Regions from separate parts of the Bradyrhizobium sp. SZCCHNS3002 genome, predicted to be linked through region 4. Evidence: predicted binding sites of a transcription regulator. Region 4 holds the regulator's gene; each other region holds the start of a gene.
The links. Region 4 encodes LexA, which represses DNA repair genes until DNA is damaged. Its sites were predicted from a motif close to TGTTCNNNNTGTGTTCNG; they were not measured.
Positions count from the first base shown of each region.

Region 1 (2,202 bases), on a different contig from region 4:
CAAGGCGGATCGTGGTGGTGCGCCGGGTCGCGAGGATGCGCTGCACGGTGCGGGTGCCGAAGCCGGGTACGCGCAGCAGCTCCTCGCGGCTTGCGGTGTTGATGTCGAGCGGGAAGCGGTCGCGGTGGCGCAGCGCCCAGGCAAGCTTGGGGTCGATGTCGAGCGGCAGCATGCCCTCGTTCTCCTCGACGATCTCGTCGGCGTCGAAGCCGTAGAACCGCATCAGCCAGTCGGCCTGGTACAGCCGGTGCTCGCGCACCAGAGGCGGGGCCTGCAGCGGCAGCGCGCGGCTGGCATCGGGGATCGGGCTGAAGGCGGAGTAATACACGCGCTTGAGCTTGTAGGCGCCGTAGAGATTGGCCGAGGTCGACAGGATGACGCGGTCGTTGGCCGCGTCGGCGCCGACGATCATCTGCGTGCTCTGGCCGGCCGGCGCAAAGCGCGGCGGCTTCGCCCGGCGCACCGTCTTCTTGGCTTCCGCCGTCTCGTCGAGCTTCAGCCTGAGACGGCCCATGGTGCGGCGGATCGCGCGCTGGTCCTTCTCCGGCGCGAGCTGCGTCAGGCTCTCTTCCAGCGGCGTCTCGATGTTGATGCTGAGCCGGTCGGCGTAGCGGCCGGCTTCCGCGATCAGCGCCTCGTCGGCTTCGGGAATCGTCTTCAGATGGATGTAGCCGCGGAAGCGATGCTCCTCGCGCAGCTTGCGCGCGACGCTCACGACCTGCTCCATCGTGTAGTCCGGGCTGCGGATGATGCCCGACGACAGGAATAGCCCCTCGATGTAGTTGCGGCGATAGAAGTCGATGGTGAGCTTCACCACCTCGTCGACCGTGAAGCGGGCGCGCGGCACGTTGGAGGAGGCGCGGTTGACGCAATACAGGCAGTCGTAGTTGCAGGCATTGGTCAGCAGAACCTTGAGCAGCGAGATGCAGCGTCCGTCCGGCGCATAGGAATGGCAGATGCCCATGCCGGGCGCGGTCGAGCCGAGACCCTTGCCGTCGCGGGAATCCCGCATCTCAGTACCGCTGGAGGCGCAGGACGCGTCGTACTTGGCGGCATCGGCCAGGATCTCCAGCTTGCGGAGCAGCTCCATACCTTTGAATCCCTTTGATTCCATTCGTTGAATCGTATCCGGGGCAATCCCGATTGACTCTCTCGAAGGCGTTAGCTTTATATTAGAACGTATCATGAACAAAGAGGGTCGTCGCGGGTTCAACTGCCTGCTTCACTTGAGAACGGCAGCGCCCGCACGATGGATTGAAGAGGAGCGGCGACGGATGACCGGCGCACGCATGGATACGCTCGCGCGTCTGCGCGGCCGCATTGCCCGTCTCGAGGCGGGAGATGGCGCACATGATTTGCGCCGGGTCGCGCTCGGCCATGACGCGGCCGATGCGGTGCTGCAGGGTGGGCTCGCCACCGGCGCGCTGCATGAGGTGTTCGCCGAGACCGGCCGCCAGGCGGCGGCCGCGACCGGCTTCCTGTGCGGGCTTGCCGCGCGTGTCGCCGCGCGCCGGCCGCTGATCTGGATCCGGCAGGATTTCGCCGAGCGCGAGATGGGCGCGCTGTCGATGAGCGGGCTCGCCGAGCTCGGCCTCGATCCGCGTCGGATCGTGATCGTGCGCGCGCCCGATCTCGATCACGCCCTGCGCACCGCCGCCGACGCGCTCGCCTGCGATGCGCTGGGCGGTGTGATGCTGGAGGTGTGGGGCGAGACGCAAAAGCTCGATCTCGTCGCCAGCCGCAAGCTGACCCTGGCGGCGCAGGAGTCCGGGGTGACGGCGCTCATGCTGCGCATCGCGGCCACGCCCGAGCCCTCGACCGCCGAGACGCGCTGGATCGTCCGCACCGCGCCGTCGCTGCCCTCGGCGCCCTGGATGGCGTGGGGCGCGCCGCGCCTCGATGCCGAGCTCATTCGCAACCGTCACGGCCAGACCGGACGATGGATCATGGAGTGGACCCCCGATGCATGCCGTTTCAATGAACCGGCGGCGGATCCTCAGCTTGTGGCTGCCGCGCCTGCCCATCGATCGCATCAAGCGCAGCCGCGCCGCCGATCCGCATGATGGCCTTCCGCAGGCCGTCGTCCTCAAGGATGCCAATGTGCTGCTGATCCATTCGTTGGACGAGGCGGCGGCGCGTCACGGCGTCAGCCTCGGCCAGCCCTTGGCGAATGCCCGCGCGGTCTGTCCCGATCTCGTCGTG
Region 1 covers NZ_JAUHHY010000003.1:412,717-414,918, reverse strand. Annotated here, with positions in the region: gene QW845_RS09045 (putative DNA modification/repair radical SAM protein) at 1-1,090, opposite strand, end outside; gene QW845_RS09040 (DNA repair protein) at 1,275-2,063, shown strand; gene QW845_RS09035 (DNA polymerase Y family protein) at 1,963-2,202, shown strand, end outside.
Region 1: a site for LexA is predicted at 1,174-1,191, ahead of QW845_RS09040 (DNA repair protein). Genes of this name have one in related genera too.

Region 2 (2,202 bases), on a different contig from region 4:
TTGCCGGCCAGGATCTGCTCGGCGATCAGGCCGGAGTTCTGGCGGATCGCGGCTTCGATCTTGGCGGTCATGTCCGGATTGGTCTTGAGGAACGATTTCGAATTCTCACGTCCCTGCCCGAGACGCTGGCTATCGTAAGAGAACCAGGCGCCGGACTTCTCGACGATGCCGGCCTTGACGCCGAGATCGAGGATCTCGCCCATCTTGGAGACGCCCTCGCCATACATGATGTCGAACTCGACCTGCTTGAACGGCGGCGCCAGCTTGTTCTTCACCACCTTCACACGGGTGGAATTGCCGATCACCTCGTCGCGCTCCTTGATCGCGCCGATGCGGCGGATGTCGAGGCGGACCGAGGCATAGAATTTCAGCGCATTGCCGCCGGTGGTGGTCTCCGGCGAGCCGTACATCACACCGATCTTCATGCGAATCTGGTTGATGAAGATCACCATCGTGTTGGACTTGTTGATCGAGGCCGTCAGCTTGCGCAGAGCCTGGCTCATCAGGCGGGCCTGCAGGCCCGGCAGCGACTCGCCCATCTCGCCTTCGAGCTCGGCCTTCGGCACCAGCGCCGCCACCGAGTCGACCACCAGCACGTCGACCGCACCGGAACGCACCAGGGTGTCGCAGATCTCCAGCGCCTGCTCACCCGTATCCGGCTGTGAGATCAGGAGCTCATCGATGTTGACGCCCAGCTTGCGCGCATAGACCGGATCGAGCGCATGCTCGGCATCGATGAAGGCACAGATGCCGCCCTTCTTCTGCGCTTCCGCCACCGTGTGCAGCGCCAGCGTGGTCTTGCCCGAGGATTCCGGACCGTAGATCTCGACGATGCGCCCTTTCGGCAGCCCACCGATCCCCAACGCGATGTCGAGCCCGAGCGAGCCGGTCGACACCGTCTCGACATCCATCGAGCGGTCGTTCTTGCCCAGCTTCATCACCGAGCCCTTGCCGAACTGACGTTCGATCTGGGACAGCGCAGCAGAGAGCGCCTTACTCTTATCCATTGAGGAACCTTCGACGATACGCAGGGCGGTGGCGGACATTGGCGCTCCTTATGGCGGGGATTCGCGAGATGGACAAACGGTTAACGAGGTCGGCCAGCAATCTTGAGGTGAATGTACTCCATCCGTTCTTTGTTCGCAATATGTTCTTCTCGACAATCACGCCTCTTCTCTTCGCAAACCCCTGACAGCCGCGGGGACACGCCTGCCGCTCGAGGGGCCGAGGGCCGGCGCCAGTGCACCGAGCACCGCTGAGGAAGCGCTGCCCGACGAGCGGGCCCACAAGCGAAGTAAAGGGATGCTGGATGACGGCGACCGCGAGAGGATCCTGGCTCGGCTGAAGGCGGAGGCCATGCGCGCGAGCGGCGCAGCCGCCGACCGGCGATCATGCGAATTACGACCGGCCTGTCCGAGCGCTCCAACCTCGCCTGTCGCGCCAGTGACAGACGCCACTTCAATTATAAGTTGTTATTGTGGTCTCGACCGTGCCCTATCATCCTGCTGGTCCTTCTCTGTGAGCCCCCTACCGCTTCCAATTTTCGGGACCAGCATGACCGGATCCAACAAGGAACAGACCCTCACGCTGTGGCGCCCGGTCGGCCCAAAGGAGTTCGCCTTGATCGCAGCCTCGGGCATGCGGGCGTTTCCGCCGCGCCTTCCGGAGCAGCCGATCTTCTACCCGGTGCTGACCGAGGCCTATGCCGTGAAGATCGCGAGGGACTGGAACGTACCGGCGAGCGGCTGCGGCCATGTGCTGCGCTTCGCGATCCTGCGACGCTTCATCGACGCGTACGAAGTGCATGAGGCCGGCGGCCGAGAGCATCTCGAGTACTGGATTCCCAGCGAAGACCTCGCCGACTTCAATGCCGCGATCGTCGGGCCGATCGAGCTCGTCAAGACTTTTCCTTGAAACTACCAAACTCCTACACGCGTGCGTAGATCGCACGGTCCGTGGTTCTCCTGAGAAGAACGAAGTTCCCTCGCCTCTTCTGCTTTTGTTCGGCTCATCGTGCGTGCAGACGCACGATTTCGATGCAGATGTGCAGCCGCCCTGCAAGCAGAGTCCGGCCATGAAGTTCCGCACCAAGCGGCATCCGAGCAGCTCGACGACCGCCATATGACGAGCGACAGATGAAACGACGAACCTCGAACGCCCCTGTGTCGGACCATGCCCGAGGATGGGCTAGCGCGCCATTCG
Region 2 covers NZ_JAUHHY010000013.1:93,678-95,879, forward strand. Annotated here, with positions in the region: gene recA (recombinase RecA) at 1-1,046, opposite strand, end outside; gene QW845_RS25400 (hypothetical protein) at 1,621-1,914, shown strand.
Region 2: a site for LexA is predicted at 1,138-1,155, ahead of recA (recombinase RecA). Genes of this name have one in related genera too.

Region 3 (2,202 bases), on a different contig from region 4:
ATGCTCCGGCTTGCCGCGCGGATTGGCGATCGGCACCTGGTGGGCACGCCAGAAACCTTCGACCTTGAGGCCGTCGACCTCCTTCGGGCCCGTCCAGCCCTTCGGGCTGCGCAGCACGATCATCGGCCAGCGCGGCCGTTGGATCGTTGCATCCGGCTGACGCGCATTCTGCTGGATCGAGCGGATGCTTGCGAGCGCGACATCGAGCGCGTCCGCCATCTGCCGATGCATCGGCTTGGGCTCGGCGCCTTCGACGAACAGCGGCTCATAACCGTAACCTTCGAACAGGCATTTGAGCTCGGCGTCGCCCATGCGGCCGAGCACGGTGGGATTGGCGATCTTGTAGCCGTTGAGATGCAGGATCGGCAGCACCGCGCCGTCATGGGCCGGGTTCAGGAACTTGTTCGAATGCCAGGACGCGGCGAGCGGGCCGGTCTCGGCCTCGCCGTCGCCGACCACGCAGGCCACGATCAGATCGGGATTATCGAACGCCGCGCCATAGGCGTGCACCAGCGCGTAGCCGAGCTCGCCGCCTTCATGGATCGAGCCCGGCGTTTCCGGCGCCGCATGGCTCGGAATGCCGCCAGGGAAGGAGAACTGCCGGAACAGCTTGCGCAGGCCATCGGCATCGCCCGTGATATCCGGATAGATCTCGCTGTATGTGCCTTCGAGATAGGTGTTTGCGACCATGCCCGGACCGCCATGGCCGGGACCGCAGATATAGATGACGCTGAGATCCTGGGCCTGGATGGCGCGATTGAGATGGGCGTAGATGAAATTCAGTCCGGGCGTCGTCCCCCAGTGGCCGAGCAGGCGCGGCTTGACGTGCTCCGCTTTCAGCGGCTCGCGCAGCAGCGGGTTGTCGAGCAGATAGATCTGCCCGACCGAGAGATAATTGGCCGCACGCCAGTAGCGGTCGAGCAGGTCGAGATCATCGGCCGGGATCGTCTGGTGGGAAGACGTGATGTTCATGTAACCTCGCTTGCCGTCCGCTTCGCGCCCGCGGGAGAGTGCATTAGAGTAACGCCGCACCGTCCCGTTCCAGTGCGCTGCGAGGATAGAACGGGAATGTGATGGTTGGCCTTGCGCCGGCTCAGAACCACCGCGCAAATGTTCTCTTTTGTTCTTGTAATGTTCGCTTTGTGTGCTATGTCTTGGCCATGAGCCGAGCATCTTCACATGCCCTCAAGCGCCCGCCGGTCCCGGTGCCCTCCGAGCCGGCGGGCGCGCCTTCTTTCGGTCCTGACAAGGACTTCCCCGAACTCGCGGTCGCCATCGAACGGGGCCGGCGCCGCGGCCGGGGTGCACAATCCAATGCGAGCGGCCGCTACGAGGCGGAGGCGCGCGTTGTCTTCGACGACGGCTGGCAGAGCCTCGAAGATCTGCCGCCGTTCAAGACCACGGTCGCGACCGATACCTCGCGCAAGGTCATCACCCGCAACGACTCGCCGGACATCGGTTTCGATCGCTCGATCAATCCGTATCGCGGCTGCGAGCACGGCTGTGTCTACTGCTTCGCGCGGCCGACCCATGCGTTTCTCGGGCTGTCGCCTGGCCTCGACTTCGAATCCAAGCTGTTCGTGAAGCCGGATGCGCCCGCTCTCCTGGAGAAGGAGCTCGCGGCCAGCGGCTACGAGCCGCGGATGATCGCGATCGGGACCAACACCGATCCCTACCAGCCGATCGAGCGCGAGCGGAAGATCATGCGCGGCATCCTCGAGGTGCTGGAAAAGGTTGGCCATCCCGTCGGGATCGTCACGAAGTCGGCGCTGGTGATGCGTGATGCCGACATCCTGGCGCGGATGGCCAAGAAGAACCTGGCGAAGGTCGCGATATCAGTGACCACGCTGGATCCGAAGCTGGCGCGCACCATGGAGCCGCGGGCGTCGACGCCATCGAAGCGGCTGGAGGCGCTGCAGGCGCTCTCGAAGGCTGGCATCCCGACGACGGTGATGGTGGCGCCGGTGATCCCGGCGCTCAATGACAGCGAGATCGAGCGCATCCTCGATGCCGCCGCCCATGCCGGGGTCAAGGAAGCCTCCTATGTGCTGCTGCGGCTGCCGCTGGAGGTGCGCGACCTGTTCCGCGAATGGCTGCTCGAGCATTATCCCGACCGCTACCGCCACGTCTTCACCCTGATCCGCGACATGCGCGGCGGCCGCGATTACGACTCGCAATGGGGCACGCGGATGAAGGGGACAG
Region 3 covers NZ_JAUHHY010000007.1:352,234-354,435, forward strand. Annotated here, with positions in the region: gene QW845_RS17675 (phosphoketolase family protein) at 1-972, opposite strand, end outside; gene QW845_RS17680 (PA0069 family radical SAM protein) at 1,161-2,202, shown strand, end outside.
Region 3: a site for LexA is predicted at 1,133-1,150, ahead of QW845_RS17680 (PA0069 family radical SAM protein). Genes of this name have one in related genera too.

Region 4 (2,202 bases):
CCGAGGACGGCCATGTCGTGATCACCGAGGCCGCGATCACAGGCCGGCACATCCGGCCGGCCGGCGTCGACTTCCACCAGGGCATGGTGCTGCTGAAGGCCGGGCGCCGGCTCAGCGACCGCGACCTGTCCCTGGCGGCCAGCATGAATCATCCGGCGCTGCCGGTGCGGCGGCGGCCGAAGGTGGCGCTGCTCGCCACCGGCGACGAGCTGGTGATGCCGGGCTCGACGCCCGGCCCGGGGCAGATCGTCTATTCCAACGGCTACGCGCTGCGGGCGCTGGTGCGCAGCGAGGGCGCGACGCCGATCGATCTCGGCATCGCCGCGGATACGATGGAGGCGACGGTCGCTGGAATCCGGCGCGCCCGCGCGGCCGAGGCCGACGTCCTGATCACGACCGGCGGCGCCTCGGTCGGCGATCACGACCTGGTCAAGCAGGCGCTGGAGGCCGAGGGCGTCGAAATGGCGTTCTGGAAGATCGCGATGCGGCCGGGCAAGCCGATGATGCACGGACGGCTCGGCGACATCAGGGTGATCGGACTGCCCGGCAATCCGGTGTCGTCCTATGTCTGCGCCATCCTGTTCATGGTGCCGCTGATTCGGCGCCTGCTCGGCCGCGACGAGGCCGTGATGCCGCGCGAGACCGCCCTGCTCGGCCGCGAGTTGGGGGCGAACGATTCGCGCGAGGACTATCTGCGGGCGCAGCTCAAGGAGCGCGCCGACGGCACCCTGGTCGCAACACCGGTGACGCAGCAGGATTCGTCGCTGCTCGGCAATCTCGCGCTGTCGCAGGCGCTGGTGATCCGGCCGGCGTTTGCGCCGAAGGCGCCTGCCGGCAGCCCGTGCGAGATCCTGCGCCTGCCGAACTGAGCCGCTTCCCCGGTAAAGCCCGGTCCGTTCATCATATTTTTAGGATTGCGGAACACACATCGAACATATAGTGTCCGTTCATGATTTGTTTTTAGTATGTTGCGGGCGACGCGATGACGGTCCGACTCCAGGGCGCTCTCAGCCGGCTTGTGCTCAAGGCGCAGCTCCTGGACTCGGACAACAACAAACCGGGGACCAGGTCGAAATGCTGACGCGCAAACAGTACGAACTTCTGCGGTTCATCAACGAGCGGCTCAAGGAAGCCGGCGTGCCGCCGTCCTTCGACGAGATGAAGGATGCGCTCGATCTGCGCTCGAAGTCCGGCATTCATCGCCTGATCACGGCGCTCGAGGAGCGCGGCTTCATCCGCCGGCTGCCGAATCGCGCCCGCGCGATCGAGGTGATCAAGCTGCCCGAGCTGTCGCAGGCCGCGGGCAACCGTCGCGGCTTCACGCCGTCGGTGATCGAAGGCAATCTCGGCAAGGTGCGCACCAGCACTCCCGCGCTGGACGATGGCGAGCGCCCTGTCGCGGTGCCGGTGATGGGCCGCATCGCCGCCGGTACCCCGATCGAGGCGCTGCAGACGCGCAGCCACACCATCAGCGTGCCTGCCGACATGCTCGGCAACGGCGATCACTATGCGCTCGAGGTGCGCGGCGACTCGATGGTCGATGCCGGCATCCTCGACGGTGACATGGCGCTGATCCAGCGCAACGAGACCGCCGACACCGGCGACATCGTGGTGGCGCTGATCGACGATGAGGAAGCGACCTTGAAGCGCTTCCGCCGCCGCGGCGCATCGATCGCGCTCGAGCCGGCCAACACCGCCTACGAGGTGCGCATCCTGCCGCCGAACCGGGTGAAGATCCAAGGCAAGCTGGTCGGGCTGTACCGCAAGTACTGATCGCGAATGGGATCGGTCGATCGGCGGCGGGCGCACGCGCTGTCGCCGCCGAGCGAGAAGCCAGCCAAGCTGGAATCAGCCAGCAAAATACGCCACACGCGAATGCACTTCATGATGTGCAGCGCGGCATGCTCAAACGCTTGTGATCGGCCGCGGGCACACGCGATGCAGATCAGCGCAGAATTGCCGCGAAGCGCGCGCTAACATCACCATCGATGTCCACTCTGATAGAGGCCTGCGCCTGTCCGGGGGGAGCGTGGGTCGGCTATCTCTCAACGAGGAGCGATCCGATGTGTGACTACAGCCTCCATGCGGTTGCGTCCCGTCCCGCCAAGGTCGGCGAGACGTTGATCTCGATGACCTTCCGTGGCACCGCCACCCGCGGCTTCGCGCTGGAGAGCGAGCCGACCGTCGCAGTCTGCATGCTGC
Region 4 covers NZ_JAUHHY010000001.1:141,165-143,366, reverse strand. Annotated here, with positions in the region: gene glp (gephyrin-like molybdotransferase Glp) at 1-869, shown strand, start outside; gene lexA (transcriptional repressor LexA) at 1,075-1,773, shown strand; gene QW845_RS00645 (hypothetical protein) at 2,064-2,202, shown strand, end outside.